3 regions of the Neptuniibacter halophilus genome follow, and region 1 is predicted to be linked to each of the others. Evidence: predicted binding sites of a transcription regulator. Region 1 holds the regulator's gene; each other region holds the start of a gene.

What was found. The regulator FNR, encoded in region 1, switches genes on or off when oxygen is low (the NO sensors DNR and NnrR bind a similar motif). The targets are predictions, from matches to a motif close to TTGATNTANATCAA.
Region 2: the regulator FNR is predicted to act here: its motif matches at 6,733-6,746, upstream of QUD59_RS16500 (bacteriohemerythrin).
Region 3: the regulator FNR is predicted to act here: its motif matches at 9,006-9,019, upstream of paaF (2,3-dehydroadipyl-CoA hydratase PaaF).

What each region holds. Positions count from the first base shown of each region.
Region 1 covers NZ_AP027292.1:2,962,192-2,972,993, reverse strand. Annotated here, with positions in the region: gene QUD59_RS13860 (FixH family protein) at 123-644, shown strand; gene QUD59_RS13855 (heavy metal translocating P-type ATPase) at 663-3,182, shown strand; gene ccoS (cbb3-type cytochrome oxidase assembly protein CcoS) at 3,216-3,410, shown strand; gene QUD59_RS13845 (sulfite exporter TauE/SafE family protein) at 3,403-4,065, shown strand; gene hemN (oxygen-independent coproporphyrinogen III oxidase) at 4,107-5,495, shown strand; gene fnr (fumarate/nitrate reduction transcriptional regulator Fnr) at 5,567-6,364, shown strand; gene QUD59_RS13830 (adenine phosphoribosyltransferase) at 6,528-7,070, shown strand; gene rdgC (recombination-associated protein RdgC) at 7,207-8,121, shown strand; gene QUD59_RS13820 (DUF3087 family protein) at 8,434-8,943, opposite strand; gene queE (7-carboxy-7-deazaguanine synthase) at 9,050-9,682, shown strand; gene QUD59_RS13810 (bile acid:sodium symporter family protein) at 9,713-10,594, opposite strand.
Region 2 covers NZ_AP027292.1:3,514,901-3,525,702, reverse strand. Annotated here, with positions in the region: gene QUD59_RS16530 (DUF2058 domain-containing protein) at 1-95, shown strand, start outside; gene QUD59_RS16525 (monovalent cation:proton antiporter family protein) at 126-2,111, shown strand; gene QUD59_RS16520 (DUF5610 domain-containing protein) at 2,273-3,415, shown strand; gene radD (DNA repair helicase RadD) at 3,538-5,289, shown strand; gene QUD59_RS16510 (VOC family protein) at 5,303-5,656, opposite strand; gene QUD59_RS16505 (hypothetical protein) at 5,763-6,518, shown strand; gene QUD59_RS16500 (bacteriohemerythrin) at 6,807-7,214, shown strand; gene hisC (histidinol-phosphate transaminase) at 7,411-8,490, shown strand; gene QUD59_RS16490 (AraC family transcriptional regulator) at 8,487-9,287, opposite strand; gene QUD59_RS16485 (SLC13 family permease) at 9,388-10,767, shown strand.
Region 3 covers NZ_AP027292.1:402,363-413,164, reverse strand. Annotated here, with positions in the region: gene paaD (1,2-phenylacetyl-CoA epoxidase subunit PaaD) at 1-487, opposite strand, end outside; gene paaC (1,2-phenylacetyl-CoA epoxidase subunit PaaC) at 494-1,255, opposite strand; gene paaB (1,2-phenylacetyl-CoA epoxidase subunit PaaB) at 1,273-1,566, opposite strand; gene paaA (1,2-phenylacetyl-CoA epoxidase subunit PaaA) at 1,579-2,520, opposite strand; gene paaK (phenylacetate--CoA ligase PaaK) at 2,635-3,939, opposite strand; gene pcaF (3-oxoadipyl-CoA thiolase) at 4,084-5,292, opposite strand; gene paaI (hydroxyphenylacetyl-CoA thioesterase PaaI) at 5,299-5,784, opposite strand; gene paaH (3-hydroxyacyl-CoA dehydrogenase PaaH) at 5,777-7,309, opposite strand; gene paaG (2-(1,2-epoxy-1,2-dihydrophenyl)acetyl-CoA isomerase PaaG) at 7,317-8,108, opposite strand; gene paaF (2,3-dehydroadipyl-CoA hydratase PaaF) at 8,111-8,890, opposite strand; gene paaN (phenylacetic acid degradation protein PaaN) at 9,418-10,802, shown strand, end outside.

The DNA of each region.
Region 1 (10,802 bases):
TCGGGTCAATTCTGAGGGGCGAAAATCGCCCCCAAACCTGAAATAAATAGGTTAGAATAGCTGCTTTGTCCGGGCCGGAGACTCTGCCCGACTTTGCAGCTATTTTTTTGGGTAGAGATTCGATGAGTAACAGCAGTAACAACTCGGTAGCGCCATGGTACAAACAGCCCTGGCTGTGGTTCATTCTTGCACCGCTGATTGCGGTCTTTATTTACGGTACATTCTTCCTCTACATCGCGATCACCACCAGCGATGGCATTGTTAAAGACGACTACTACAAAGTTGCCCGCGGACATTTTGTCGATAGCAGCAAAGCCCAGAAAGCGATTGACCTGGCAATCGGCGGCACCCTGCAACTGGATAACCTCACCGGCGACCTGATGCTGCATTTCAGAAGCAACCAGACTGAGAAACCCGCCCTGCTGATTCTCGATATCATCAGCCCGACGCATCAGAAATATGACCAGAAAATCACGCTGAAACGTGTCGATGGTACCAACGCCTATACAGGCAACCTGAAATCCAGCCTTAAGGGTAAACGTTATATTCTGCTGGAAGCGGAAGATGCCACCTGGCGCCTGCGCACAGAATCTAACCCGCCTTACGATCAGAAGACTATTGAACTGACGGCGTCGTTAAAATAAACAGGGCGGGGTACGTCAGTGCAGGATCTTAATAGCACCGGCCTGGAGCAGTCCGCTGATTGTTATCACTGTGGACTGACAATTCCGCCCGGAACCCGGTATCAGACCCTTATCAACGGTGAGCCCCGGCAGATGTGCTGCCCGGGCTGTCAGGCCGTCGCGCAGACCATTGTCGACAGCGGCCTGGACAACTATTACAAACACCGTTCCGAATCGGCTTACTCGCCCGATATCAACAGTAAAGAGCTGCCCGACAGCCTGTTGCTTGAACTGGGATTGTATGACGATGAAAGCGTCCAGAGCGATTTTGTCACGCATCAGGATAACTCTGCAGAAGCCATTCTCGTCATTGAAGGTATTACCTGTGCAGCCTGTGTCTGGCTGCTGGAAAACCATATCCGCAAGATCGACGGCGTCAGTAAGGTTCACGTTAACCTGACCAATCACAGGGCACGGATCAGCTGGCAGCCAGAAACCTGTAAGCTGAGCCACATTCTGGCCGAGATCTACCGCATCGGCTACCAGGCGCACCCCTACCACCCGGATAAAGAAGAACAGCTTCTCGAGCAGGAGAAGAAGCGGGCCACTCGCCGTCTGGGGGTTGCCGGCATCGGCATGATGCAGACCATGATGATGGCTGTTGCACTCTACGGTGGCGCCCTTCAGGGTATCGATGACAAATACGTCACGTTTATCCGCTGGGCCAGCATGGTGATCGCCACGCCCGTTATACTCTACTCTGCACGCCCTTTTATTCTGGCTGCGATCCGGGATATCAAAACCCGCCACCTGACGATGGATGTGCCGGTATCTATTGCCATCTACGGTGCTTATCTCGCCAGTGTCTGGGCAACCCTGACCGATAGCGGTGAAGTCTACTTCGACTCGGTCACGATGTTCACGTTCTTCCTGCTAATCGGCCGCTTCCTCGAAATGACGGCCCGTCATCGTACTGGCCGCGCGGGCAATGCGCTGCTGAACCTGTTACCCGCCAGCGCCATAAAACTGGTAGCGGGCGAGGAGCAACTGGTGCCGGCCAGCGATCTGAAAACCGGAGACCGGGTCCTGATCAAACCCGGCCATACAATCCCGGCCGATGGCATCATTGTCGCGGGCAGCAGTTCTGTAGACGAGTCAGCCCTGACCGGTGAATACCTGCCCATTCGTAAAGAAACCAGCGCGAAGGTTGTCGGCGGTACCATCAATGTCGAAAACCCGATCGAGATAGAAATTACTGAAGTTGGCGGCCAGACTCAGCTCTCCGCCATCGTTCGCCTGCTGGAGCGTGCTCAGGAGGAGAAACCCCGGAGCGCTCAGATCGCCGATAAAGTGGCCAGCTATTTTGTCGCCGCGGTTCTGCTGACCGCCAGTGGCGTCGGCTTTGGCTGGTGGGTTGTTGATCCGGCCAATGCATTCTGGATTACGCTGTCGGTACTGGTTGTTACCTGCCCCTGCGCGTTGTCGCTTGCCACACCAACAGCCCTGACCGCAGCAACCGGCACCCTGCGTCAGAACGGCTTGCTGATCACCCGTGGGCATGTGCTCGAGAGTCTGGCAAACGCCACTCATATTGTCTTCGATAAGACCGGCACACTGACAGAAGGCAACCTTAGCCTGCAGGAGGTTATTCCGCTTAAGAACAACGATAGCGACCGGGCCACAAGAATTGCTGCAGCGCTGGAGCAACACAGCGAACACCCGATTGCTAAAGCTTTCCATGATCAGGCAGGCACGCTCAAAGCCACCTCGATTGAAGCCGAGCTCGGGCAAGGTCTGCAAGGGTGCATTGACGGACTCACCTATCGGATCGGCAAACCAGAATACTCCGCTGCAATCAGTTCGCAGCCGACTCCTGAGCTGCCGGCCAGCAGCGGTCAATGGCTCCTGCTCTGTTCAGATCAGGGGGCGATCGCCTGGTTCCGCCTGAATGATCAATTACGCCGTGAAGCCCGCGAAGCGATCTCTCTGCTGCAGGGGCTCGGTTTGCAGTGTGAGATGCTGACCGGTGATAACTCATCCGCCGTCAGTGAAGTGGCCGGGCAACTGGGCATCAACCAGACAATATCCGGCGTCTCTCCGGCAGAGAAGCTGGAACACGTCAAGCGCCTGCAGACCGAAGGGGCTCAGGTGATGATGGTCGGTGATGGTATCAACGACATTCCTGTTCTGGCCGGAGCCCAGACCTCAATCGCCATGGGCAGCGCCACCGATCTGGCTAAAACCAATGCCGATGGTGTACTGATCAGCCACGACCTGTTACGCCTGGTTGACGGGATCCTCCTGTCGCGTAAAACTCAGCGGGTGATCCGCCAGAATCTGGGCTGGTCTTTATGCTACAACCTGATGGCCCTGCCGCTGGCTGCGCTGGGCTTTATCGCTCCGTGGATGGCGGCACTGGGTATGTCCGCCAGCTCTCTGGTGGTTGTCGGTAACGCCATGCGCCTCAACCGTTTGCCAAAAAGACCGATAAGTCTGTCTCAGATCAGTGTCACTCGCCCTGTTGAAACTGACTCGGCCGCCTTAAATCAGGTAGAATAGACAACCTCTAATCAAACAAGTCACCGGCTATCCATGGACATTATTTTTCTGCTTATACCGATCGCCATTGTCCTGGCAGGATGTGGCATCTGGGCTTTCTTCTGGAGCGTCAATACCGGCCAGTATGAAGATCTGGAAAGCCCGGCCCACAGTATCCTGTATGAGGATGACGAAGATCTGATCCCGAAAGATGCACGGGTCAATGAGGATTCAGCCAGGCATGACTGAAGCGCTGGCTCTGCCCACGGCTTTCTTTCTTGGCCTGCTGGGAGGAACCCACTGCCTGGGTATGTGTGGTGGTATCGCCGCCACGGTCGCAATGGGCAACCCCGGCGGTAAACAAAACCCGTGGCTGCTGCTCGGTTACAACAGCGGCCGGATATTCAGTTATGCCATCGCCGGCGCGCTGCTTGGCAGCCTGAGCTGGCTGATAGAAAACCCGGTGATTCAGCTCGCCCTGCGTACCTTTGCCGGGCTGATGCTGGTGCTGATGGGGCTTTATATTGCCCAGTGGTGGCAGCTACTGACCCGACTGGAGCAGGCCGGCGGCATTCTCTGGAAACAGATCAGCCCACTGGCCAGCCGGCTACTGCCGGTACGTAACCTGAAACAGGCTTTACTACTCGGCATGCTCTGGGGCTGGCTTCCCTGTGGACTGGTTTACAGCACCCTGATCTGGGCATCTGCGGCTTCGGACTGGAGCAAGAGCGCCGCCCTGATGGCTGCATTTGGCCTCGGCACCCTGCCGGCGATGCTGCTTACCGGGATGCTGGCCGCGCAGATGAAGCAACTGCTGCAAAAGCGCATGACAAAACATATTTCAGGCAGCCTGATTATCCTCATGGGGTTATACACCATCCCATGGCAGGGGCTGGCAGCCTGACTAACCCGCTACTGCGGGATCGCACATATGAGGAATACTAAGTGGAAAATACACTGATTAAATGGGATCTGGACCTGATCAAACGTTACGACCTGTCAGGCCCGCGTTATACCTCATACCCGACCGCAGTACAGTTCGACCCTCAACTGTCCCCGGCAGATCTGGTGGAAACCGGACAGACCAGCGCCGATCTGACTGCACCGCTTTCACTTTACGTGCACATCCCGTTCTGCGAACACGTTTGCTATTACTGCGCCTGCAACAAAGTTATCACCCGCAACCGGAAAAAAGCCCAGCCTTATCTGGATACCGTTTATCGTGAGATGGAAAAACTGGCGGGCTGGTACAGTCACAACCGCCCGGTTACCCAGTTGCACTGGGGTGGCGGCACGCCGACCTTTATCAGCCACGAACAGATGATCGAGCTGATGGGGCAGATGCGTAAACACTTTAACCTGCTGGATGATGACAGCGGCGACTACTCCATCGAGATCGACCCGCGTGAAGCCTCACTGGAAACCATTCAGGTGCTGCGCGATATCGGATTTAACCGGATCAGTCTGGGCCTGCAGGATATTGACCCTAAAGTGCAGGAAGCCGTTAACCGCGTACAATCGGTTGAACAGACCGCTGCGATTCTTGAAGAAGCCCGCCGTCTGGGCTTCCGCTCGCTGAACCTGGACCTGATCTACGGCCTGCCTTATCAGACCCTCGAAGGCTTTAACGCCACGCTGGATAAGGTCATCGAGATGAATCCTGATCGACTCTCGGTATTTAACTACGCCCATCTGCCGGACCGTTTCCGCCCACAGCGTCACATTCAGGAAGATACCCTGCCTAGCCCGGAAACCAAGCTGGCTATCCTTGAATCCACCATCAATAAACTGCTGCAGGCGGGCTACGTTTACATCGGCATGGATCATTTTGCCAAGCCTGACGATGAGCTGGCCGTTGCACAGCGCACCGGCAACCTGCACCGGAACTTTCAGGGTTACACCACCCATGCAGAGTGTGATCTTGTGGCGATGGGTGTTTCAGCCATCAGCCAGATCGGCTCGGTCTACTATCAGAACGAGCATGAGATGAGCGCTTACAGTGCAGCGGTTGAAACCAATCAACACGCTATCAAGCGCGGTGTAAAACTGACCCGGGACGATATTATCCGGCGTCATGTGATCACCCAGTTAATCTGTCATTTCGAGCTGGACAAAGCCCCTGTCGAATCCCTGTTTGGTATCGACTTCGACAGCTACTTTGCTGATGCCCGACAGGAACTGGCAGCATTTGCTGAAGATGGTCTGGTAAAAATGGACGAAAACAGCATTCAGGTCTCCCCTTCGGGACGCCTGCTGATCCGTCGGATCTGCATGGCATTTGACGCCTATATACCGAAAGACCAGAGTTCGCAGCGCTTCTCGCGGATTATTTAACTTTTAGAATGCGGTGAAATATTACATAATCCTTAAGCAGCCGTTTTATCGAACCATTACAGGATTAAATCATGGGTGACAACAAGGCAACCGAAGGAAAGTTGCGAAGTCTGCAACAGGTCAGCTGTAATACATGTAGCTTAAGTTCACTGTGTCTTCCGGTGTCACTGGATATGACAGAGATGGAACGGCTGGATGATATTATTGAAAAAAGCCGCCCACTGAAGAAAGGCGAACACCTGTTCCATCAGGGTGGCGTCTTCGATAGTGTCTATGCCATCCGTGCCGGCACGGTGAAAACCTACACCATCACCAACGAAGGCGAAGAGCAGATCACCGGTTTTTATTTCCCCGGCGAGCTGGTCGGCATGAGTGGTTTCGATAACAACGAATACCCGGTTTCCGCCAAGATTCTGGAAACCACCACGGTCTGCGAAATTCCGTTTGAACGCCTCGATGAGCTGTCTGGTCAGTTACCTGAACTTCGCCGCCAGTTGCTGCGCACCATGAGTAAAGAGATTCGTGAAGAGCAGCAGATGATGCTGCTGCTATCGAAGAAAAACGCGGAGGAGCGGGTTGCAACGTTCCTGATTAAGCTGTCACAGCGCTTCAAACTGCGTGGCTATTCTGAGACCAGTTTCCGTCTTTCTATGTCCCGTAACGAGATCGGCAATTATCTTGGGCTGGCGGTAGAAACTGTCAGCCGTATCTTCACCCGTTTTCAGAAATCCAACCTGCTGCAGGTTGAGGGTAAAGAGGTTCACATCGAGGATCTGGAAAAACTGTACATTCTCTCCGGAGAAAACCCGCTCAGCGATACCAGCGAACCTGCAATCACGGCTGCCTGTGGAAAAAGCAACTGTTCCTGAGACAGGTCGATAAATAAAAAGGCACCGCTAATCAGATTAGCCGGTGCCTGCCAGTTTCACGATTAAGTAGCCATCTCAATGTGTAACCCAACCGCTACATTAAATCGTCTTCCCCCTTTTAAATCATTGAGCCAAGTCAAGGCGTACCATCGAGGAGTTTTTCATGTCTTATGACGAGTGTTATGTGAAGTCAGTTATCCGCACGATTTCTGACTGGCCGGAACCGGGCGTTCAATTCCGAGATATCACACCGCTGTTCAAGGACCCGAAAGCACTGCGCATGATCTCTGACGCCTTTATTCAGCGTTATATCGATACCGAGATTACACATATTGCCAGTATCGACGCACGCGGCTTCCTGATCAGTTCCATCATGGCCTACCACCTGAATATCCCACTGGTTCTGGTACGTAAAAAAGGCAAACTTCCGGGCAAAACTATCCATCAGGAATACAAGCTGGAATACGGCACTGCGGCCGTTGAAATGCAGATAGATTCCGTGGGTCCGGGTGACCGCGTACTGGTATTTGATGACCTGATCGCCACCGGCGGAACCATCCTCGCTGCCTGCGGCCTGATCAAAGAGCTGGGCGCGGAAGTATACGAAGCAGCCGCGCTGATCGACCTGCCAGACTTGCAGGGCTCCAGCAAAATTCAGGATTCCGGTATTCCCGTACACACCCTGCTGGCCTACGAAGGCCTCTGATCCTGTTTGCGATGCCGGCATCACCCCGGCATCGCAATATCCCCGCCCGCCCCATTCCGGCTTTTTTTGCACCACCTCTTCCATAGCCGTAAATTCTTGCTACCATGCACTGCCTTTTTGCCTAACCGGAGCGCTTATGTGGTTTAAGAATGTCATCTTCTATCGTCTCAATGAATCCTTTGACTACAGCCAGGAACAGTTGCAGGAGAAACTGAAAGAGCAGGCTTTTACCCCCTGTCGCAGTCAGGAGCTGAGCCGCTATGGTTGGGTATCGCCCTGCAGTCAGTTAGATGACGTGCTGGCCCACGAGGTCCATGGCATGGTGATGCTGGCGGCGCGTAAAGAGGAGAAGATCCTTCCCGGTACCGTTATCAAAGAGATGCTGTCGGAAAAGGTCGGCCTGATCGAGCAGGAACAGGCCCGTAAAGTATACAAAAAAGAGCGCGACCAACTGAAAGATGAGATCGTCCTCGACCTGTTGCCACGGGCATTCAGTAAATTCCAGCAGACCTGTGCGCTGATCGCGCCACAACAGGGCTGGATTGCGGTGGACGCCAGCAGTCATAAACGCGCAGAAGAACTGCTCAGCCATCTGCGTGGCACACTGGGCAGCCTGCCCATCGCCCTGCCCGACGTAAACCAGTCACCCTCTGCGGTCATGTCACACTGGCTGGAGAAACATGAAACCCTGCCGGAAGGGATCGATGTACTGGATGAGTGCGAGCTGCGTGACGATGTACTGGAAGGCGGTGTTATCCGGATTAAAGGGCAGCAGTTGGAAGACGAAGAGTTCATCGCCCATCTCGAGGCTGGCAAGCGGGTCGTCAAACTGGCGCTGGAATGGGATGAACAGCTTAAGTTTGTCCTGCAGGATGACTTGTCCATCAAACGCCTGAAGCTGAGCGAGCAGCTACAGGAGAAGATGAATGACGAAGCCGCAGAAGACGAGATCGCGCAGTTTGACGCAGATATGGTGCAGATGGGGCTCGAACTTGCCCGTCTCTACCCGGCCCTGCTCGCCGCCTTCGGTGGCGAGGCACAGCGACCGTAATACGAAATAGCCGGCAAATGCCGGCTATTTTCTCTTAAATTGCCAAAAGCTTTAATGGCAATGAACTATCCCGGTACTGTTGTCCATATGACAGCACTGACCTGGTGGTGAGCTTTTTCGACAACCTCCTCCATGAGCAACGGCCAGATTACTGACTAGAATGAGCGATACAGCTACCAAAAATGCCTTCATAATTGAATTCCCTCTACTTCATGTAAGAGCCACAAGTCCTTTTCAGGAAGCATAAGTGTAGTCAATCTAATCTGTTCAGCCAGATCCACAGGGATGCAGGCGATCAATTTCCTACCTTAGCTATTTCACCAGCAATAACATATCAATGCTGAACTGATCAGCATCCGCTTTCAGCCCCAGCGTTTCGCACTGACTCAGGAACTGAGCCTCACGCTCTTTACTCTCGTTGTAGCCGAATTCATTGCCATCCAGACTCTGCAGTTGCAGGGTCGCCTGATAATAGAAAGCCAGTACAATCGCGGCTGTGTCGTTCCCTTCCTCAAGCAGCTTTTCCCAGCGATGACGGTGATTCTGGATTTTCAGCGCCTGCCGTTTAAGGTTCCAGCCGTAGCGCAGTTCATCAAAATAAGGCTTCTTCACCAACTGAGAAAAAATCGCGATGGTAATCAGCAGTCCGGTCAAAACCCCGGCCAGATTGACCGCCATATTCTCCCCTTCCGGATTGCCATAATAGTGGCGCAGTGCAGCACTGATACTCAGACCCAGGGCGGCAAAAATCAGGCAGCCAATAATTCCGACCTTACGCTGCTTCTGCTTGTAAATTAGCTTATCAATCTGTTGTAGTTCCACGTATAACCCTTTAGCTGAAACTTGATGAATCGAATTAACTTGCAGTCCAAAACCGCAAGTGTAGACTTAGCGCCTTATCAACAAAGGCCCTTTCTATCACAGTCTGATGTATTCCGTAAAAGAGATTTTCTACAGCCTCCAGGGTGAAGGTGCGCAAGCTGGACGTGCATCAATTTTTTGTCGTTTCAGCGGCTGCAACCTCTGGTCAGGGCGGGAACAGGATCGGGCCGACGCGGTCTGTGATTTCTGTGATACCGACTTTGTCGGCACCGATGGGCAAAACGGTGGCAAGTTCAGCACGGCAGAGCAACTCTGCAGTTACCTGAAAACATTCTGGCCGGACAACAGCGGCAGCCGCCCCTACATCATCTTTACTGGTGGCGAACCGGCGCTGCAACTCGACCAGACACTGGTCGACTGCTGCCACGAACAGGGGTTCGAGGTGGCTATCGAAACCAATGGCACCAAGCCCCTGCCTGAATCTATCGACTGGATCTGTGTCAGCCCGAAAGCCGATGCTGAGGTGATTATTCAGCAAGGTAATGAACTGAAACTGGTCTACCCTCAGCCACTGGCGAAACCGGAGCAGTTTATCAACCTGGCGTTTGAACACTTTTATCTGCAGCCGCTGGATGGCCCTGCCCGGGCGATCTACACCCGGGAAGTGATCAGCTACTGCCTCCGTGATCCGCGCTGGAAGCTCAGCCTGCAAACCCACAAGACGCTGGGCATAGACTGAAACACCGGGCTCAACACAATAACTGAACCCTCAGGCCCCGCCCGGCAGACGTTGCTTTTGTGGCAGGTTGCGAGAGGCAATCAGCATAAATGCCGGCAGGTTCATCAGCAGCCCATAGATCAGCGCGCTGGCCGACATCTCAGCATTGTGCAGGATACCACCGGTCACCAGCAGCGCTGTCGCCGCGTTCTGAATACCCACTTCAACCGCTAAAGTCACTGCCTGTGCCGAGCTGAGGCGCATCTTCCGTGCCAGCAGATACCCCGCGCTCATCGCCAGAGTCACCAGCAACAACACCGCCGGCCCCAGAACCGAGATAAAGTCAGGCAGTTGATCCCAGTTGGCCCGTACGATACCTATGACGACCAACAGCAGAAACAGGCAGGATAAAACCTTTACCGGGCGTTCTGCTTTGCGACAGAAACCGGGCCAGCGCGCATTAATCAGTGTGCCGAGCAGCGCGGGTAACAGCGCAATCAGAAACAGCTTCAGCATCGCCTCAGCCACAGGGAAGTCCAGCGCCGCCTCCTGGCCCATCCAGTACGCCAGAGCCATACCGGTAAGCAGAGGCATAGTGAAAGGAGTTATCAGGCCTGAGAGGGCTGTCAGGCAGACAGAGAGGGCCGTATCCCCCCGCGCCAGAAGGGTAATCATATTCGAACTGGCCCCCCCGGGGGCAAAGGTCAGAATCATAATTCCCACAGCCAGCGCGGCAGGTAGCTGGAGCAGATTCACCACAGCAAAACCAAGACAAGGCAACAACAGTAACTGCACAAGCAGTGCAGCCATAACAACACCTGGCTGACGCAGGAGCAACCTGAATTCAGAAAGCTTCAGGGTCATCCCTACCCCCAGCATGATTGTGAAAAGTGCCAGTGGCAAAACCCACTGGGTCACAGCACCACTACCCATCTTATCTCCTTATTATCGCAGCTCAGGGAACCTGACTTTTTGGTCTGGGGAAAAGTAACCAATTAACACAGTCGGGTTCAACCCCTGTGATTATCGGGTTTTCCCGACCCTACCCACATTAGCTGTGGATAACACTGTTAATTAAGACTTCAAAACGTCATCTGAAGCCCATGATCTCTGGCACACTCTCGAACTGTTCAAAAAACAT
Region 2 (10,802 bases), 550 kb from region 1:
TTCCGGAGTATGTGATCCGGGTACAACCGGAAGAAGAACCGGATGAGGATGATCCATACGCGGATTATAAGATTCCGGACGACCTGATGTGGTAATCCGGTCACAACCGTAACAAGGGAGCGGCGATGTCACAGGGTTTCTTTGAGCAGTTTCTGATTATCCTCTGCTGTGCTGTGATCGCCACCACCCTGTTTCGCCGCATTGGCCTTCCGCCTTTGCTCGCCTATCTCGGCGTAGGCGCCCTGCTCGGTCCATACAGCTTCGCGCTGGTTGAAGACAGCGACAGTATCGCTCTGCTCAGTGAGCTTGGGGTTGTGTTCCTGCTGTTTATGCTCGGGCTTGAGTTTTCTGCCTCGCGCATGATCGCCATGCGTCGCACGGTATTCGGGCTGGGCAGTCTGCAGGTGATCATCACTGCCTGCTGTCTGATCGGAATCGGCTTTCTTTTCGATCTGCCTTTAATCACGACCATCGTCATTGCCGGCGCGCTCTCGCTCTCCTCCACGGCGATCGTCAGCCGCGAGCTGATCCGGCGTGATGAACTGGGCAGTACCCACGGCCAGCTTTCCGTCGGCATCCTGATCTTTCAGGATCTGGCGGCGGTGTTCTTTCTGATCATCGTACCGACCATGGGGAACAGCAGTGAATTTCCGGCTGACAGCACCCAGCTAGCCCTGCTGCTGCTCGAAGGTTCAACCCTGCTTATTGTGCTGTTGCTGGTCGGGCATATCCTGATGCCCATACTGTTTCACGAGTCAGCCAGAAGTGGCTCCAGCGATGTGTTTGTGCTGACATCTCTGGCAGCCACACTGCTTGCGGCCTGGCTGACCCACACCGCCGGATTATCGATGGCACTGGGCGGGTTTATTGCTGGCATGATGCTGGGTGAGAGCCACTACCGGTATCAGTTGGAAGCGGATATACGTCCGTTCCGCGATGTTCTGCTGGGGCTTTTTTTCGTCTCCGTAGGGATGCAACTCGACCTGCAGGCGCTGCTGCTCAACGGACACTGGGTGCTGATCTTTACAGTGGGCCTGATTTTGCTGAAAACCCTGATCATCACGCTACTGGGCAGTTTAATGCATAAAGACCCGGCCAGCTCACTACGTGCTGGCCTGAGCCTGAGTCAGGGGGGCGAATTTGGTTTTGCCCTGCTGGCGCTGGCGCTGAGCAGTGATCTGATCAGCTCTGAAATCAATGCAATCATCGTCTCCACTATTATCAGCAGTATGATCATTACACCGATCCTGATGAATCATACCGAGCAACTCAGCCGCCTGCTGCACCGTAAACCGGCCATCAGTCCGAAAACGAATACCCTTTCCAATACACCCCAGACCACTGCGCCGCTCAGCGGGCATGTGATCATCTGTGGTTTCGGCCGGGTCGGACAGGTGATCGCCCGGTTCCTGAATCGATCAGGAATTGCCTATATCATTGTTGACAGTGATCCGCTCAGAGTGTCGGAAGCCGCAACCGCGGGCGAACATATCTGTTTTGGTGATGCCCGTCGCGATGACCTGCTCGACACCCTGAGCGCAGCCGATGCACGGATGGTTGTCCTCAGCTTTCCCGACCCGGATATTTCACTGACTGCGCTGCAGAATATCCGCCGTCGCTATCCGGAACTGCCGGTACTGGTCAGAACCCGCGATGACCGGCAACTGGAGGAACTTCAGCAGGCGGGCGCGAGTATGGTGATTCCGGAAACGCTCGAAGCCAGCCTGATCATCTGCTCTCAGGCGTTAACGCTGCTCGATGTCGAACCGGAAAAGATCCGGCAGCAGCTCGATCAGATACGAGCTGAGCATTACCAGTTACTGCATGGTTATTATCATGGCCAGACATCTGAAAAGTTTGACAGCAGCGGCAATATGAAAGAAATTCTCCATCCAGTCAGCCTTGGCCCGCACAGTTACGCTCAGGGCCGAAGCCTGCAGGCTGTGGCACTCAGGCGCTATCAGGTCAGAGTTGTCATGATTCGCCGTGATTCCCGCTCCGAACAAAATCCCGGGCCGAAAGTGCGCCTGCAAAGTGGTGATATTCTGGTGCTTCAGGGGCCTGCGGATCAGGTCGAAACGGTTGAAGCGCTGCTTCAGGACGGCCCCTGACCGACACACAAAATTTCTCCCGCTCTTTTTGGCTGCAGTTGAAACAATTTCAACTGCAGGGAATTTTATTAAAGTGTTTTCAGGCCGGGTCGATAACCCGCCTACAGTAACTTATTTCGACAATGGAGATCTGACTGATCTGCTTTGTCTGGAGGAATCCCGTGCAAGTATTATTGAGCAGCCATACAGCCTATTCCCAGATGCGCCAGGATACGCTGGTGAGCGGTGGGTTTGCTGACGGCAAGGAAAGCGGCGGTAATTCTGCATCAGCGACCGACCAGATGCTCTCCAAACTGGCTGAAAATATTCCGGGCATGAGCCTTTCAGAAATGAAGGGCCTGAATGCTGATGACTATTCACCGGAAAAAGTAGCCTCCCGGATTGCCGGTTTTGTCGCTCAGGGCCTTGAACAGGCCCGCTCCCGCGGTGCATCTGATGCAGAACTTAACCGCATGTACCAGGACGCCCTGAGTGGCGTAGAAAAAGGCTTTAAAGAAGCCACTGAAATTCTGGACGGGCTGGGAGCCCTGACCCCGGAGCTGAACTCCACTCTGGAACAAACTCAGGATCTGACCTTTGAAGCGCTGGCTGGCCTGGAGCCTGCTAATCAAACAGCGCCCGCCCGTCAGACCTCCATTGCCGCTGCAGAACGCTTCTCCCGTGCTGAATCCTTCTCCATGGATGTCATGACCCGGGAAGGTGACAAAGTGTCTATTCGCTTCTCTGCCCGGGCCAGTGAAACTGCCTCGCTGGGCGCCTATTCCGATGAAAATGGCAGCGCCATCGCTTTCGGTATGGAGCGCAGCGCAAGCAGCAACTACAGCTTCAGCGTCAAAGGTGATCTCAACGAAGAGGAGCTGGATGCACTGACAGAACTGATGCAGGATCTGAGCCTGATCGCCGACGATTTTTACGGCGGTGATATACAGGACGCTTTTGAGCAGGCAACGGAACTTGAGATGGACAAATCTCAGTTAATGAACTTGAATGTAACTATGTCCCAGTCGATGAGTTACTCGGCCGTTGCGGCATATGAACAGGTCCAGCAGATGGAGCAGCCATTGGGTAACAATGGCCGGCATCTGGGTCAGTTGATGAACAACTTTGACCGGTTTGCCAGCAGCCCAGCCCTTGGCTTCCTGCAGAACAGCACCGACTTTGGTGCCGACCTGCTGGATAATCTGATCCACCAGGATATTCGCTACAAGGACGCAGATGAAGAATCCCAGACCAGACTGGATGATAACTTCGGTGTATTACGCGACCTTATGACCCGGTTTGATCAGGACGAAGCAGACGATTAATCCCCCTTCTTAATCGCTGCTGATTACTTTAAACCGGCCTCCCCAGGCCGGTTTTTTTATGCCAGGTAACAGCTCAGCAATCTCTGCCCTATTGCAGCGTAATTTTTATATAATCCCGCGCCATGAGCAGTCGATTCCAACTCCGCCCCTATCAACAGGATGCCGTTGACGCCACCCTGAAACATTTTCGCCGCAGTGACGAAGCCGCCGTGATTGTCCTCCCCACCGGGGCCGGAAAAAGTCTGGTGATTGCTGAACTGGCGCGTCTTGCACGGCGTAAGATACTGGTACTGGCCCACGTTAAGGAGCTGGTTGAACAGAATCACGCCAAGTACGAAAGCTATGGCCTGAGTGGTGGGATTTTCTCCGCAGGCCTGCAGCGTAAAGAGGTGCAGCAGCAGGTTACCTTTGCCAGCGTCCAGTCTGTGGCCGCTAATCTTGAGCACTTTACCGACGAGTACTCTCTGCTGATTGTTGATGAGTGCCACCGTATCAGCGACAACGATGACAGTCAGTACGGCAAAATCATTGCAAAGCTGAAACAGGCCAACCCGACGCTGAAAGTGCTTGGCCTGACCGCAACACCCTACCGTATGGCTATGGGCTGGATCTATCGATACCACTACCGGGGGTTTGTCCGCAGCGAACAGGATAAGCCCTTCCAGCACTGTATCTACGAGCTTCCGCTGAGTTATATGATTCGCCACGGCTTCCTGACGGAACCCACTCTGATCGATGCCACGGTCACCCAATATGACTTTTCGGTGCTGCCGGAGAACCGTTTCGGCGAATACAGCGAAGCCGATATCAACCAGTTGCTGGGTAAGTACACTCGGGTAACCCGGGCGATCATCGAGCAGGTAGAAGAACAGGCGGCGGCAAGACAGGGCGTCATGATCTTTGCAGCCACGCGCCGGCATGCGGCCGAGATAGCCGACTATCTGCCCGCCGGTCAGTGTGCGTTGATTACCGGGGACACGCCCCAGCAGGAGCGCGATGATCTGATCTCACGCTTTAAACGCAAACAGCTTAAGTATCTGGTCAACGTGGCGGTGCTCACGACCGGATTCGATGCGCCCCATGTGGATTTTATTGCTATTCTCCGGCCAACCCAGTCAGTCAGCCTGTATCAACAGATTGTCGGCCGGGGTTTGCGGCTGGCTGAAGGTAAAGAGAATTGTCTGGTGATTGATTACGCCGGCAACCAGTTTAATCTGCACCATCCCGAAGTGGGTGAGAAACGTCCGGCCAAAGATACCAAACCGGTACAGGTGTTCTGCCCCGCTTGTGGATTCGCCAATGTGTTCTGGGGACGCAGCGATGATCAGGGCAACGTGCTCGAGCACTTCGGCCGCCGTTGTCAGGGTCTGCTGGACTCAGAGACAGCTAACATCAAGCCGATGCAGTGCGACTACCGGTTCCGCTTTAAGGAGTGCCCCCATTGCAATGCAGAAAATGATATCGCCGCGCGCAACTGTCACCAGTGCAGCGAGGCAATCATTGACCCGGATGATCAGCTCAGAGATGCACTTAAGCTGAAGGATGCCATGGTCATGCGTTGCGCCGGGATCAGTCTTGAAAATCAGGGCAGCAAACTGATTGTCAATTATCACGGTGAAGATGGAGAAGAGCTCAGGGAGCAATTTGATTTTTCCAAACAGGCTCAGCGTCGCCTTTTCAACCGCCTGTTCGCCAGACGGTTTGCACAGGGGCGCGCTCCACAGACATTCAACACAGCAGAAGAGGCCGTGTCATTTGCGGCCTTCCTGACCGCTCCGGACTTTGTGATTGCCCGCCAGAAAAATCGCTTCTGGCGGGTGCAGACCCGGCTGTTTGATTATCAGGGGCGCTACCGTAAAGCCAATCAGCTATAACCCGCAGCGCTATCTACTGATCTGACCAGACCGCCAGCTCATTGCCGCAAGGATCCTTAAAGTGAAATCGGCGACCGCCGGGAAATTCGAACAGCGGCCGGCAGATGCGGCCTCCGGCAGCCTCGATCTGGGCCTGTGTGGTCGCCAGATCATCGCTGTAGATCACCACCAGCGCCGCCCCCTGCTCACTGCTTGAGGTCTGTTCAGACTGATAGAAACCACCGAGCAGTCCGGCACTGCTGAACGCTGAGTAACCCTCACCGTATTCCGTAAACTTCCAGCCAAATACGCTGCTGTAAAAGCGCTTAGTGGCGCTCAGATCGGCAGCGGGTAATTCCACGTAATCGATTTTATGGTGCTGTGTCATCGGATCCCTCCTCGACTCCCAACTGGATTAATCATCAATATTGACTAGGCTTTGACTATACATTTAACCAGAAATCCCGCGCTTTAAACCAGCAATGGGAGACCGGATGTATTACAGAATAGTCATCGCCACACTATTTTCCCTGCTTACTTTCAGCTCTGCGAGTGCAGAAGCGCTGAAGATCGGCAAAGTCTGCCCGGTACTTTACCAGCAGGAACCGATCGGAATCCTGATTTTCTCCCGGGAGTGGTATCACAGCAGCCGCTCTGATGCGCGCTACATCCCCGGCGATAATGCCACCGGTATCGGCATCGAGATCCACCTCCAGAACAGTTACAGCGGTCAGGTCGAGGGACTGAATCTGGCGGATTGTGATCGCTACCGTATTCTTCAGATTCGTAAAACCAGCGCTCGCCTGATGCCCGGAGAAAGCCGGGTTCAGGTGGATGTACCCGACAACTTCAGTAATCCGTTTTACGATAACGCGCCGCTCGAACACGGCTACGGCTGGCACAATACGCCGACCGATGACACAGACAAACCCTGGCAGGGGCAGCCTTTACGCCGCTCCGATGTGTCAATCTACGACACCCCTTACGTCTCCGATGCCTACGGGGTAGAAGGAAAAGATATTCAGGTCAGCTTTGAAACCTGTGCAGTATGTGAGCGGGACAGAGGCTATGACAGCGTACTGGCCTGCGGAAGCTGGGGTTATCAGCGTGAATATATGGGTGGTCAGACAGGCTGGGCAGAACCTGAGTTCAGCGGCGTTGAATGTGCAGGCAAGCCCAGCACAACCTTCTGGCAAACCCTGCAACAATCCAGCCGGGTCGATTACAGCTACTGGATAAACTGGCGCTGAAAGCCCGGACTGCACCTACCAGTCCTTTCACCTCGGCAGGCGGCTCTGCGCATAAATCCCCCAAAACGGTTGTTTTTCCAGCCTGAACATCGGTTTTTTTGTGAATGAAACTGCCAGTCTGAGGGCTGTCTGCACCCTTGATGATCTTATTGACGTCGCAGCGGGATATTGCAGTTACCTGCAAACATTAAGATGTATTTTGAATATACCTTATTTGACACGGGTCAACACGGCTCCCCCCCACATGAGGCTAAGATAGCCTTCCTCATTTTGTACGGAGTGGCTGCTATGCCGATGATTGAACCCCAGACCGTCCCCCGGGTTAAGGTCGATTTTATGAATGATGATCACCATGAAGCCGTAGATCTGCTGAACCAGATCGAAGCGGCCCTCAGTGATGCGGATCAGGAGAAAATCAGCCATACGCTCGATAAGTTCCTCCAGCACAATCAGGATCACTTCGCCCGTGAAGAGGAACAGATGCGTGCAGTGGGTTTCCCGCCTTATGCATGCCATAAAGGGGAACATGAACGGGTAATTGAAGAACTCTCCGGGGTTATTCTGCGCTGGCATGAACTCGCTGATGCTGAAGCGCTTCAGCACTATCTGCAGGACACCCTCGTCCCCTGGTTTATCAATCACGTCAGCACCATGGACAGCGTTACTGCACATTATATCGATAGCCAGCGCGCATAAGTGGCGGGATCGACAGGTGCCCCCGCCCCTGTCGACCGGTTTTTACTAAGTAAAAAAACTCAATAAGATAACGGTATAATTAAATCTATCCGTACAAGTTCAGGCTTATGCCGTTTCCGCTTTTTTGCTATGCTGGGCACCGCTTAAGTACCTAAGGTCCGGCGCCCGCGCTACGACCATGACAACGGATAAGATAATGAGCAAATACTGGAGTGACGCAATTAAGCGCCTTACCCCCTATGTCCCCGGCGAGCAGCCAAAACAGGCGGGTATCACCAAACTCAATACCAATGAAAACCCCTACCCGCCTTCGCCCAAAGCCGCAGCGGTTATTCGGGAGTTCGACACCGACCGTCTGCGTCTCTACTCCGATCCGGACTGCACCCGGCTGAAAGACGCCATTGCCAGCCATTTTGCGGTTGAGCGCGGTCAGGTTTTTGTAGGTAATGGTTCTGATGAGGTGCTGGCACATACCTTTGCAGCGTTCTTCCAGCAACCTCAGCCGCTGCTGATGCCAGAGTTCACCTACAGCTTTTATCCGGTGTACTGCAATCTCTATGATGTGGAGTTCCGGCAGATCCCATTGCGGGATGAATTTACGCTGGAGTTGAGTGATTATGACCAGCCTAACGGCGGTATTATTTTTGCCAACCCCAACGCGCCCACCAGTCGGGCGATTGAACTGGGTGAGATCGAAACCCTGCTGCAGCGTAATACCGAGTCCGTTGTGGTCGTCGATGAAGCATACGTCGACTTCGGTGCTAGCTCTGCTGTTGAACTGACCCGTCAATACGACAACCTGCTGGTTATTCAGACCTTCTCTAAATCACGCTCACTGGCCGGTATGCGGGTGGGTTTTGCCATCGGGCACGAAACCCTGATCGAGGGTCTGGAACGGGTTAAAAACAGTTTTAACTCCTATCCGCTGGATATGCTGGCAATCGAGTCCGCCGTGGCAGCGATTGAAGATCAGGAGTACTTCGAGGAGAGCTGCAATAAGATTATTGCCAGCCGTGAATGGACCTGCGACCGTCTGGCAGAACTGGGCTTTGTCAGCCTGCCTTCAAAAACCAACTTCCTGTTCAGCCGCCACCGTTTTATCGAAGCCGCTGAGCTGATGGGTTTTCTGCGCAGCAAGAACGTGCTGGTTCGCCATTTCAGTAAACCAGGCATCGATAACTACCTGCGTATCAGTATCGGTACCGATGCAGAGATGCAACTACTGGTCGATACCCTGTCACAGCATCCGGACATTTTCTCTATGGATCCCCGTTAAACCGGGGATTCACGAAAATACTGCCCCGGAGGCCTGCCCAGAGCCTTACGAAACATGGCGACAAATGCACTGGGGCTGCGATAACCCAGTTCCAGTGCAATATCCGTTACCGCCTGCCCTTTACCCAGCCGATCAACCGCCTCCTGCAAGAGCAACTGACGTCGCCATTGCTGAAAACTCATTCCGGTCTCCTTAGTAAATAAACGACTGATAGTCCGCGCACTGGCGCCACTGCGTCCGGCCCAGTAATCCAGCCCCAGCTCCGCATTGGGTGCTGCAATCATCGCCTGCATCACCCGCTGCAAACGCCGGTCAGATGCTCCCGGCAGATGCAGCAGAGAGGGTTTCAGTGCCTGCAGTTCATCCAGAATCACGGCACAGATCCGCCGCGCAGGGCTATCAGCAGCGTAGTCCTCCCCAAAGTCCGCCACCCGCAGTATCAATTCCCGTAACAGGGGTGACACTTCAACCACACTGCACTGCGATGACAGCGCCTGCTGATAGGCCGGATCAATAAACAGATGACGCAGCTCAGCACTGACATCTGCCGTGGTGCGGTGTTCAATCCCTCCCGGTATCCATACCGCCTGACTCGGCGGCACCACCCAGACACCGGCATTGGTATAGACCCGGATAATGCCTTCAGCCGCATAGGCAAGCTGCGCCCGCGGATGGGCGTGTGGATCCATGTCCACATTCGCCGCCAGACGACCCCGTAAACCGATGATGGGCCGGTCCGGATCGATTCGCTGGCCTATCTGTGAAGGCAGACGCTTTGATGCATGACTGGGTGACACAAGCCTGTCCTATATTCGATACTTTTTGTCTTTTTATCGACTATATATAGTTCCGTTTCTTGGCACAATGATCCGGTACTGACCCAAGAGAGTGATCACCATGTCCCTTAGCCGCTCCCATCTGTTTGCCCTGCTGAGCCTTGTCTTGATGCTGCTGGGTATTTTCTTCAGCCCTCTGACCGGTTCGCTGACTCTGCAGCAACAACTCTCAGCCGCGCTTATCCTCGGTGCCATCATTCTCTTTGCCACCAGCGCCCTGCCGGAACATCTGACCGCGCTGATCTTTATGGCTCTGGCCATGCTCACAGCAGCAGCGCCTGCCAATGTCGTGTTTTCCGGGTTTGCCTCTACTGCCTGCTGGTTGATTTTTGCCGGTTTAATTATTGGAATCGCCATCAATGAAACCGGGCTGGCAAAACGGATTGCTGCCGGATTTTCCAGCCATCTCGACAGTAGTTACCTGAAACTGATTGGCGGCATCGTGCTGATGACGACCCTGCTCGGCTTCCTGATGCCCTCCTCCATGGGCCGGGCGGTGCTGTGTATTCCGATTGCGATGGCCATTGCTCAGCGTTGCGGGTTTGCAGCGGGCAGTAATGGGTATATTGGCGTCGCTCTGGCGGCTATTTTCGGCTGCCATATCCCTACTTTTGCAATTCTCCCGGCTAACGTCCCGAATATGGTGATGATCGGCGCGGCCGAGACCATCCACCAGTGGACTCCGCTTTACGGTGAATACCTGCTGCTGCATTTCCCGGTGCTGGGCCTGCTCAAAGGCATCCTGATTGTTGCGGCCATTCTCTGGCTCTACCCGGATCATCCCAGACGCAATGACGACACCAGCGCAGCGCAAACCCTGTCAGCACCGGAGTGGCGGCTGCTGGTACTGCTGACCATCACACTGCTTTTCTGGCTGAGTGATTCACTGCACCATATCTCCGCTGCCTGGATCGGGCTGGCAACCGCCTGTATTCTGTTAATGCCGGGGATCGGTCTGGTCAGTCAGCAGAGCTTCAACAACCAGTTTAATATCAGCTCACTGATCTTTGTGGCCGGTATTCTCGGCCTTGGCACCCTGTTCAACCATAGCGGACTCGGCGATCTGGTCGGTAGTCAGCTTAATCAATGGCTGCCCCTGTCACCTGAAAACAGTCTGCTGAGCTTCTTCTCGCTCTCGCTGACGGCCTTTGTTACCAGTATTTTCACCACGTTGGCCGGCGTACCGGCCGTGCTGACGCCTTTTGCCGAACAGTTCAGCCAGAACAGCGGTTTTAGTTTGCAGGCAGTACTGATGACACAGGTACTGGGCTTCTCGACCATCGTTCTGCCGTTTCAGTCGGCGCCGCTGATTGTCGGTATGTCGCTGGCAAAAGTGCCCCTGCGTCACGCCCTGCGACTTTGTCTGGCGATGACCCCGGTTACCCTGCTGATACTGTTTCCGCTGGACTATCTGTGGTGGCAGCTTCTGGGCTGGCTGTAAGGGTTCCTGCGCGCCATTATGATTACGGCACGTAT
Region 3 (10,802 bases), 1.4 Mb from region 1:
GCGCCTTGCATGCAGTGGAGCCAAACTCACTTACCCGGCGGGTGTTACGGGAGCTGCAGTGCGGGCACTGCGCGTGTGCTTCCGGGGTCAGGCCATCTTCATCCAGATCTGCGTCTTCCGGTGGCGCGATGCCATAGTTACGCAGCTTGCGACGGCCCTCAGGTGACATCCACTCAGAACTCCAGGCGGGCGACAGCGAGGTTTTCACCTGTACGTCGCTGTAGCCTGCTGCATTCAGCGCCGCAGTCACATCGGTACTGATGTTGTCCATCGCCGGACAACCGGAGTAGGTCGGCGTGATGGTGACGACGATCCGTTCACCTTCACGCTGAATGTCACGCAGTATCCCCAGATCCCATATGGTCAGCACCGGGACTTCGGGGTCTTTTACCTGATCAAGCAGATCCCATAGTTCCTTTACGTCGTCAGCGTTGCGTTGCTGCAGGCGCTGGTACTGCTCTTCCGGCATCAGTGAGATTTCATTCATAACGGCTTACCACTTACAACCCGGGTAGGAGCGGTGCACGATCTGCATCTCAGTCAGCATGTGACCCAGATTCTCGGTGTGGTAACCGGTACGGCCACCACGCACAGCCCAACTGTCTTCCGGTACTGTCAGCGTCGCTTCGGCCAGAATATCGCTGACCATCTTCAGCCACGCATCGCGCAGTTTGGAAACGTCTACACCGATGCCTTCATCCGCCAGCAACTGTTCAGTTTCGTCCATATCGAACAGTTCGTGGGTGTAGCCCCAGAGCTGATCGATGGCTTTCTGAGTACGCTTGTGGCTCTCTTCGGTGCCATCGCCCAGACGCAGTACCCAGTCGCGGCTGCGACGCAGGTGGTACTTAGTCTCTTTAATCGCTTTAGCAGCGATTGCGGAGAGGGTATCGTCTTTGGACTGCAGCAGTTCAGGCAGCAGTACGGTGTAATAAACGTCAGCGAAAAGCTGGCGAACCTGAGAGTAGGCGAAGTCACCTTTCGGCATCTCCATCAGCAGCAGGTTGCGGTATTCGCGGTCGTTACGCATAAAGGCGAAATCGTCTTCGTCACGGCCATCGTTGGCCAGTTCTGCCGCGTAGGTGTAGAACATGCGGGCACGACCAATGTAATCCAGCGCTACGTTACCGTAGGCGATATCCTCTTCCAGGAAGGGACCGTAGCTCACCCACTCGGAGATGCGGTGACCCAGTACAACAGAGTCATCACCCAGTCGGGTTGCGTATTCAAGCGTTGCAGCTTTGATATCACTCATTCTCTTCACCCCACCGATTACATGTTGTTAACTGGGTCAGGCAGGACGTAGTAAGTCGCGTGACGGTATGGTTTGTCATCGCTTGGATCGTAGAAGCAATCCGCATCGTCTTCCTGCGAGGAACAGATATCGTTGGATTTAACCACCCAGATGCTCACGCCTTCGCTACGACGGGTGTAGCAGTCACGGGCATATTCCAGTGCCTGTTCGTGGTCTTCTGCGTGCAGAGAGCCAACGTGTTTGTGGTCCAGACCGCGCTTGGAGCGGACGAATACTTCGAACAGTTCCAGTTTTTCAGTAATGTTAGTCATCTCGATTACCCCTTACGCCGCATTTTGTGCTTTTTTAACTCGTTTCTTCTCGTTGTACGCGGAGATTGCATCGCGTACCCATTCGCCTTCGTCGTGAGCGGCTACATGGTGCTCAATACGCTGACGGTTGCAGTGGCCGTTGCCGTTGATCACGCTCCAGAACTCGTCCCAGTTCAGGTCGCTGCTGTCGTAGTGACCACGCTCTTCGTTCCACTTGATGTTTTTGTCCGGGTGCTCAAGACCCAGCACTTCGATCTGTTTCACTGTCTGGTCAACAAACTTCTGACGCAGGTCGTCGTTGGTTTCTCGCTTGATCTTCCACTGCATGGACTTCTGAGAGTGTGCCGATTCAGAGTCGTGCGGGCCGAACATCATCAGTGCAGGCCAGTAGAAACGGTCCAGTGCATCCTGAGCCATCGCTTTCTGCTCCGGAGAACCTTTTGCCAGTGCCAGCATCGCTTCATAGCCCTGACGCTGGTGGAAGGATTCTTCCTTACAGATACGGATCATGCCGCGGGAATATGGGCCGTAAGAGGTACGCTGCAGGGACACCTGGTTTACAATCGCTGCACCGTCAACCAGCCAGCCGATTGCGCCTACGTCGGCCCAGGTCAGGGTCGGGTAGTTGAAGATTGAGGAGTACTTCGCCTTACCGGTCTGCAGTTGCTCGATCATTTCAGAACGGGAGATACCCAGAGTTTCACAGGCGCTGTACAGGTACAGTCCGTGACCGGCTTCATCCTGCACTTTAGACAGCAGAACGGCCTTACGACGCAGGGACGGCGCGCGGGTGATCCAGTTGCCTTCCGGCTGCATTCCGATGATTTCGGAGTGTGCGTGCTGGGAGATCTGACGGATCAGGTTCTTGCGGTAGTCTTCCGGCATCCAGTCTTTAGGCTCGATCTTTTCTTCGTTTTCGATCTTGTGCCAGAACTTTTCTTCTTGAGGTGTCATGGTTATCGCCTCCACAAATTGGGTTTGCAAACTCAGCGCTTATCAGGCTGAGCCTGCATCAGCTCTTGTTTTGCCGGCGCGAAGGGCGTGCCGGCAAAGATTAAATGCAACCGCTTACTTAGGGCGGTTGTCGAATACTCGTTTAGCCTTGCCTTCGGAACGTGGCAGCGCACCAACCGGTACGATATCGATCTTGGTACTGATACCGACAACCGACTTGATATGGTGCTGCAGTTCCTTGATAACCGGTGCCTGATCGGTGCTCTGGGCTTCAGGGGTCAGTTCCACCTTCACCTGCACCATATCCAGGTTGCCGTCTTTGGTTACGATGATTTCGTAATGGGGCGCCAGCGCCGGAATCTTCAGAATCTGTTCTTCGATCTGGGTCGGGAATACGTTGACACCACGGATGATCAGCATGTCGTCGGAACGACCGGTGATCTTGTCGATACGACGCATCGGACGGGCCGTGCCCGGCAGCAGACGGGTCAGGTCGCGGGTGCGGTAACGGATCACCGGCAGCGCTTCTTTGGTCAGCGAGGTGAATACCAGCTCGCCGTATTCGCCATCCGGCAGTACTTCGCCGGTGTTCGGATCGATAATTTCCGGGTAGAAGTGGTCTTCCCAGATGGTTGGGCCGTCTTTGGTTTCGGCACACTCCATCGCGACACCCGGGCCCATCACTTCAGACAGACCGTAGATGTCGACGGCATCGATACCCAGACGGCCTTCGATGTTTTTACGCATCTCAGCGGTCCATGGTTCGGCACCGAAGATACCGATACGCAGCGCCATCTCCTGCGGGTTCAGGCCCTGACGTTCCATCTCGTCGATCAGGTTCAGCATGTAGGACGGGGTGACCATGATGATATCGGGATCGAAGTCACGCATAAGCTGGACCTGTTTCTCGGTCTGGCCACCGGACATCGGAATCACTGCACAACCCAGACGCTCAGCACCGTAGTGCGCACCCAGACCGCCGGTAAACAGGCCGTAACCGTAAGAAACGTGAACCTTATCAGTGCTGCGGCCACCGGCGGCACGGATAGAACGCGCCACCACGTCAGACCAGACGTTGATATCGTGCTGGGTGTAACCCACCACGGTTGGCTGACCGGTGGTACCGGAAGAGGCGTGAATACGCACGACCTGGCTCATAGGCACCGCGAAAGAGTCGAACGGGTAAGCGTCACGGAGGTACTGTTTAGTGGTAAACGGGAAGAGTTTCAGATCGTCCAGAGTTTTCAGGTCTGTCGGATGAACACCCTTTTCATCACACAGTGTGCGGTACGCTGCCACATTGTTGTAAGCGTGCTTCAGGCTGAACTTCATGCGGCTCAGCTGCAGGGCACGGATCTCATCAATACTGGCCGTTTCAATCGGATCGAGTGCGTTTGGATCCACTTTCATATTCATCATAGTTTTGTCCTGTCGTTAACTTTTTATAAACACCTCTGACGGGTGCTGTTGTGGCGGTTAACTCAGATATCCCGTGAGGGTTATCTATACATTCCTGGCTGCAGGAGGCGTGTCCCCACGCCGAATATCTCTCGCGCCGGGCGCTTAAACGCGCTCGATAATGATCGCGATACCCTGACCCACACCGATACACATGGTGCAGAGCGCATAACGACCGCCGGTACGATGCAACTGGTACATCGCCGTAGTGACCAGACGCGCGCCGCTGGCACCCAGTGGGTGACCCAGAGAGATGGCGCCGCCATTCGGATTTACATGTTCCGCATCATCCGGCAGACCCAGATCACGCATCACCGCCAGACCCTGAGAGGCGAAAGCTTCGTTCAGCTCAATCACATCCATCTGCTCCAGCGTCAGGCCGGTTTTCTGCAGAACTTTTTTGGTAGCCGGTGCCGGACCGAAGCCCATGATGCGTGGCTCCAGACCTGCTGTTGCCATACCAACGATACGTGCTTTAGGCGTCAGGCCATTTTTCTCAGCGGCTTCTTTAGACGCGATCAGCAGGGCGCAGGCACCATCGTTAACGCCGGAAGCGTTACCCGCGGTCACCGAACCCCCTTCGCGGAATGGCGCCTTCAACTTCGCCAGACCTTCGAGGGTAGTGGACGCACGTGGGTGCTCATCGGTATCAACCACGATCGGATCACCCTTACGCTGTGGGATCACAACCGGGCAGATCTCCTCTTTGAACAGACCTTTTTCCATGGCCACAGCGGTTTTCTGCTGGCTGCGGAACGCGAACAGATCCTGATCTTCACGGGAGATATTGAAATCTTCAGCGACGTTTTCAGCGGTTTCCGGCATGGAGTCTACGCCGTACTCAGCTTTCATCTTTTTGTTGATGAAACGCCAGCCGATGGTGGTGTCGAACAGACCATTCGGGTTACGGCTGAATGCCGATTCCGCTTTACCCATAACGAAAGGTGCGCGGGACATGGATTCACAGCCACCGGCGATCATCAGTTCCGTTTCACCGGCTTTAATCGCCCGTGCTGCCATACCGATCGCATCGATACCGGAACCGCACAGACGGTTAACGGTAGTGCCGGGTACGGAGGTAGGCAGACCGGCCAGCAGAGTCGCCATGCGCGCCACGTTGCGGTTGTCTTCACCGGCCTGATTGGCGTTACCGTAGATCACGTCTTCCACGCTGGCCCAGTCAACCTGAGGGTTACGCTCCATCAGCGCTTTCAGCGGGACGGCACCCAGATCATCGGCACGTACAGGGGAGAGGGCTCCGCCATAACGGCCAAACGGGGTACGGATCGCATCGCAGATATATGCATCAGTCATTGTCAGTTACCTTCCTTCCGGTAGTTCAGTGCCGGGAATAACGACACCACGAATTCGGTGTGAACGACCGCGGAACATTGCGATCAGTTCGCCTTTCTGATTTTCAACCCGGACGTCATAAACGCCGGTACGACCACGCTGGTGAGATTTACTCGCCTTCGCGGTGAGCAGATCGCCTCTGTGGCCCGGGCTGATGTAATCGATGGTCACGCCCGCCGCAACGGTCGGGTAGTTCTCTGTGTTACAGGAGAAAGCAAAGGCGCTGTCTGCCAGTGAGAAGATCATGCCGCCGTGACAGGTGTTGTGACCGTTAGTCATCCAGTCCTGTACCGGCATGGTCAGCTCGGCATAACCGGGCGCCACTTTGATGATCTCCATCTTCAGCTCGCGGGTGAGCGGATCATCGGCCAGCAGGGCATCGCGGCAGGCTTCAGCCAGTTGCTGTGGATCATTCAGATCATATTTTTCTGCGTAGTTGGTCTGCTCAGCCATGGAAGGTCGCTCCGGAAAAGAATTTACGACGCAGCAGCGCGGAAGGGCGGTAACGGTCTTCGCCGTAGCTTTGCTGCAGGTTGCTCAGGCAGGTAAAGATGTGCGCAACACCGACCTGATCGGCCCAGGCCAGCGGGCCCTGTGGGTAGTTCACACCGCCACGCATGGCAACGTCAGCATCGGCAGCGGTGCAGACGCCCTGATTCACGGCATCTGCGGCTTCATTAGCCAGCATCGCAACGGTACGCATCACCACCAGTCCCGGAATATCGTCTACAACACTGAGGGCGATCTCCAGCGCGGCGAACAGGCCGATGACGTCCTGTCTGGCTTCTTCGCTGCACTGATCGGCAAAGGCGACAGCCAGCGCGCTGGCCGTGGCATAATCCAGTGCCAGATCGAACAGTGCGGTGTTGGCATTACCCTGAGCTGCGACTTCGGTCGCAAAACGACCGTCAGTCAGGCAGAGGCGGGCGCTGCCTACTTTGATATAGGATTCAGTTTCAGAGGCCTGTTTCTCAACGTTCAGGCCTTTTGCTTCCATACGCTCAACCAGCGCATTGGCCACACCCTGATCACCGACGACCAGAATCTGCTCAGGGGTATTTCCGCCAGTGGTGACAGCCGCAGCCGGTTTCTCGGCACCCTCAGCGTAGTTGTAGAAGCCGTGACCGCTCTTACGGCCCAGACGACCGCACTCAACCAGCGCTTTCTGAGTCAGTGAAGGCAGGAAGCGCGGGTCCTGATAGTAAGCGTCGAATACGGAACAGGTCACGGCGTAGTTCACATCGTGGCCGATCAGGTCCATCAGTTCGAACGGCCCCATGCGGAAGTTGCCTGCGCCTTTCAGCAACTGATCCAGCGTAGCAATATCGGCTGCGCCTTCTTCAAAGATACGCAGAGATTCAGCATAAAAAGGGCGGGCTACGCGGTTTACGATAAAGCCCGGTGTGGACTTGGTGTAAACCGCCTGTTTGCCCCAGGCAGTCGCGGTGGCGTGAGTCAGATCTGCGATCTCCTGAGACGTTGCCAGACCGGAAACGATCTCAACCAGCTTCATCACCGGAGCCGGGTTGAAGAAGTGCATACCGACCAGACGCTCCGGGTGCTGCATCTCAGCGCCCAGTGCTGTCACGGAGATAGAGGAGGTGTTGGTTGCCAGAATCGCATCAGCCGCGCAGGTTGCTTCCAGATCGGCCAGCAGACCGCGCTTGATTTTCAGATCTTCGATGATCGCTTCGATGACCAGACTGGCATCGGCCAGCGCAGCGATTTCGGAGGCCGGCGTGATATTCGCCAGCAGGGCGTCCAGCGCTTCCTGAGTCATCTTGCCACGGGAAACCTGACGTTCCAGACCGGATTTAATCTGGTTGATGCCGCGTTCAATCGCTTCCGGGTTCATATCGAACAGAATAACCGGGTGGCCATAGGCCGCAGCAACCTGAGCGATACCTGCACCCATGGTGCCGGCACCGATCACCGCAACCTGAGCGCTTTTGTCCAGAGGTGAAACAGTATTAGTCATAGGGCGCTCACTTACCTTTAAATTCAGGGGCACGTTTTTCCATAAAGGCAGCTACACCTTCACGGTAGTCGTCAGTACGACCGGCCAGACGCTGCAGGTCGCGTTCCAGATCCAGTTGCTCATCCAGCGTATTGGTATTGGCAGCGTTCACGGCACGCAGTGTCAGATCGAAACCTTTGGTTGGCTGCTTGGCGAGCTTCTTCGCCATGCCCATGACTTCATCCATCAGCGCTTCGTCGTCAACGCACTTCCAGATCATGCCCCAGGCTTCAGCCTGCTCGGCGGAAACTTTCTCGCTCAGCAGCATCAGCGCTTTGGCACGGGCAGTACCCACCAGACGTGGCAGGGTCCAGGTGCCGCCGGAATCAGGTACCAGACCGATCTTGCTGAAGCCCTGAATAAAGCTGGCGGAGCGTGCGGCAACCACAATGTCGCAGACCAGCGCCAGATTGGCACCGGCACCGGCGGCTACGCCATTAACCGCGCAGATAACCGGCATCGGCAGATCACGCAGGGTACGTACCAGCGGGTTGTAGTTCTTCTCAACGGAGAGGCCCAGATCGGGCATCTCAGCATCGGCTGCGACATTACGGTCGCTCAGGTCCTGGCCGGCACAAAAACCGCGGCCATTACCGGTAAGTACCAGACAGCGTACGCTTTCATCTTTCTTGATCGCTTTAATCGCCTGACGTACCTCTTCGTGCATATCAGCGTTAAAGCTGTTCAGACGATCCGGACGATTCAGGGCCAGCAGTGCTACCCCATCTTCAATTGACAGGCTGACAGTTTCGAAATTCATGCTTAGCATCCTTTGAAAGCGGGTTTACGTTTTTCGATAAAAGCGTTGATACCTTCATTGCGGTCTTCAGTGGCCGCCAGCAGAGTGAACGCCTTGCGCTCATAGAGCAGGCCGGATGCCAGATCAGTATCGAATGCTTTTAGAACGGAATCTTTTGCCATCTCCACCGCGATGGGGGCATGGCGGGCAATCTGTCGGGCGACCTTCTGGGCGCGCTCAACGGTTGCTTCAGGAATCGTGATTTCAGAGATCAGGCCAAAGCCCATCGCCTGTTGTGCAGAGATCGGCTCGCCGGTCAGGACCATCTGCATCGCCATGGACTTGCCAACAGCGCGCAGCAGACGCTGAGTACCGCCAGCGCCCGGCATGATGCCGAGTTTGATCTCCGGCTGGCCGAATTTAGCCTCTTCACCGGCAATGATGATATCGGCGTGCATGGCCAGCTCGCAGCCGCCACCCAGACAGAAACCGTTTACGGCGGCGATCAGAGGTTTTTTGAACGCGGTGATGCGTTTCCAGTGATCAACACGGGGGTCGCGCAGGACGCCTACGGCATCGAGTGTTGCCATCTCCCGGACATCGGCGCCGGCAGCAAAGGCTTTGCCGGAGCCGGTGATGACCACTGCGCCGACTTCAGGGTTTGCCTGAGTCTCCTGCAGCAGGTCAGCCAGCTCTTCCAGCAGTTTGGTATTCAGGGCATTAAGGGCTTCAGGGCGGTGCAGGGTGATAGTCAGTACGCCATTGGCTGGCTCGCTGACCTTAAGGGTAGTCAGAGTACTCATGCATTATCCTGTCATTTGCTTAATATGTTAACGAGTACCTTCTCTTAGCGCGGAGTACTCTGTTTTGGCCTGGTTTGACTGTGCTTTTGAGTGGTTCGAAAAGTCACTGCAAACATTGATACCGGTCAATATATGGATAGTAAAATGCAAAGTGATGCACTTTGTCAAACTTATGCTGCTTTTTTTGTGTCACTTCTGCATTTGCTCCATATCCTGCTGATATATGTATTAAGGTGTTGAAATATATTGAAATTATTCTGTTATTCCGAGCCTGAAATGAAACCGCTGGTCTGGATGTTGTTTGATCAATTAGTCGAATTATAGACCAGAATTATCGCTTTAGATGTGTCGACTCGGGCGGTAGTAATTTTTTGTAACTTATTGAAAAATAATGATAAATAATTTTTTCCTTGATGCTGGTCAATATCCTCGGTTATAGTTTGATCAGTATTGAGATACGCAAAATTAATTTTTTTGTGGTTTTTTGAATCACAATGTAATGATTTATTACAAATGCAGGTAGACCGATGGTAGTCGTGGATCAGCTCTGGCAGAAACATCAGCCCCTTCTTCAACAGGCTTGTGCCGCTCTTCAGGCGCGCGGGCACTGGACGCCTTATCCGGAAATCCCCAGTGGCAAGCTTTATGGTGCCAGTGCCAGAGAGGAGGGCGAAGCGGCCTATCAGGCGCTACCCGGCAGCCATTTCTCGCTGCTGGGGCCTGCGCCGCAGGGGGTAGATGGCGTTGAGGTATCACCCTACACAGGGTCGCTGGGTATCAGTTATGACCTGTATGCCGCTGAAGATCTGGTGGATGTAGCGAAGCAGGGGATGCCTGCCTGGCGTGATGCCGGTCCGCAGCAGCGGGCCGCCGTTTGTCTTGAAATTCTGGAGCGTCTGAATAAGCGCAGTTTCGAGATAGGCCATGCGACGATGCATACCACCGGGCAGGGTTTTGCCATGGCGTTTCAGGCGGGTGGCCCCCACGCACAGGATCGGGGGCTGGAAGCGGTCGCGGCGGCCTGGCAGGCCATGTCTGTGGTTCCTGCGACTTCGCACTGGCACAAACCTCAGGGTAAGCATGACCCGCTGGTCATGGATAAGCGCTACCATATTGTGCCGCGCGGTGTCGCGCTGGTGGTGGCCTGTTCGACCTTCCCTACCTGGAACACATATCCGGGCGTCTTTGCCAGTCTGGTGACCGGCAATCCTGTGATTATCAAACCTCATGCTCAGGCGGTACTGCCGGTGGCGATTACCGTTCAGGTCTGTCAGCAGGTGCTTGCCGAGGCGGGATTTGATCCGCGTCTGGTGACGATGGCGGCTGAGGGCGCTGAAGTGGGGATCGCGCAGACTCTGGCGACTCACCCGGATGTTAAGCTGATCGATTACACCGGCGGAAATGCGTTTGGTGACTGGCTCAGCGAACACGCAACACAGGCGCGTCTGTATAAAGAGCAGGCCGGGGTGAATACGGTGCTGATCGACAGTGTTGCCAGTATGAAGCGCACGGCGCAGAATCTGGCATTTTCTGTCAGCCTTTATTCCGGCCAGATGTGTACCACGCCGCAGGCAATACTGATTCCGCGATCCGGTGTGTCGACTGATGAGGGTACCCTCAGCTATGAACAGGTTTGTGAATACCTCTGTAACACGGTGCGTAAATTCCTTTCCGATCCGGAACGTGCGGCGGGGGTACTGGGGGCGATCCCTAACCCGGCGACTATACAGCGTCTGCAGCAGGCCAGCGCTCTGGGTAAGGTGCTGTTGGCATCTGAGGCTCACGGGATTCCCGGTTATGAGGGCGCGCTGTATCGCACGCCACTGATACTGTCGGTGGAGGGGCATGATCCGGTCTGGCAGCAGGAGCAGTTCGGGCCTGTTTCCTTCCTGGTTGCGGTTGAGGACAGTCA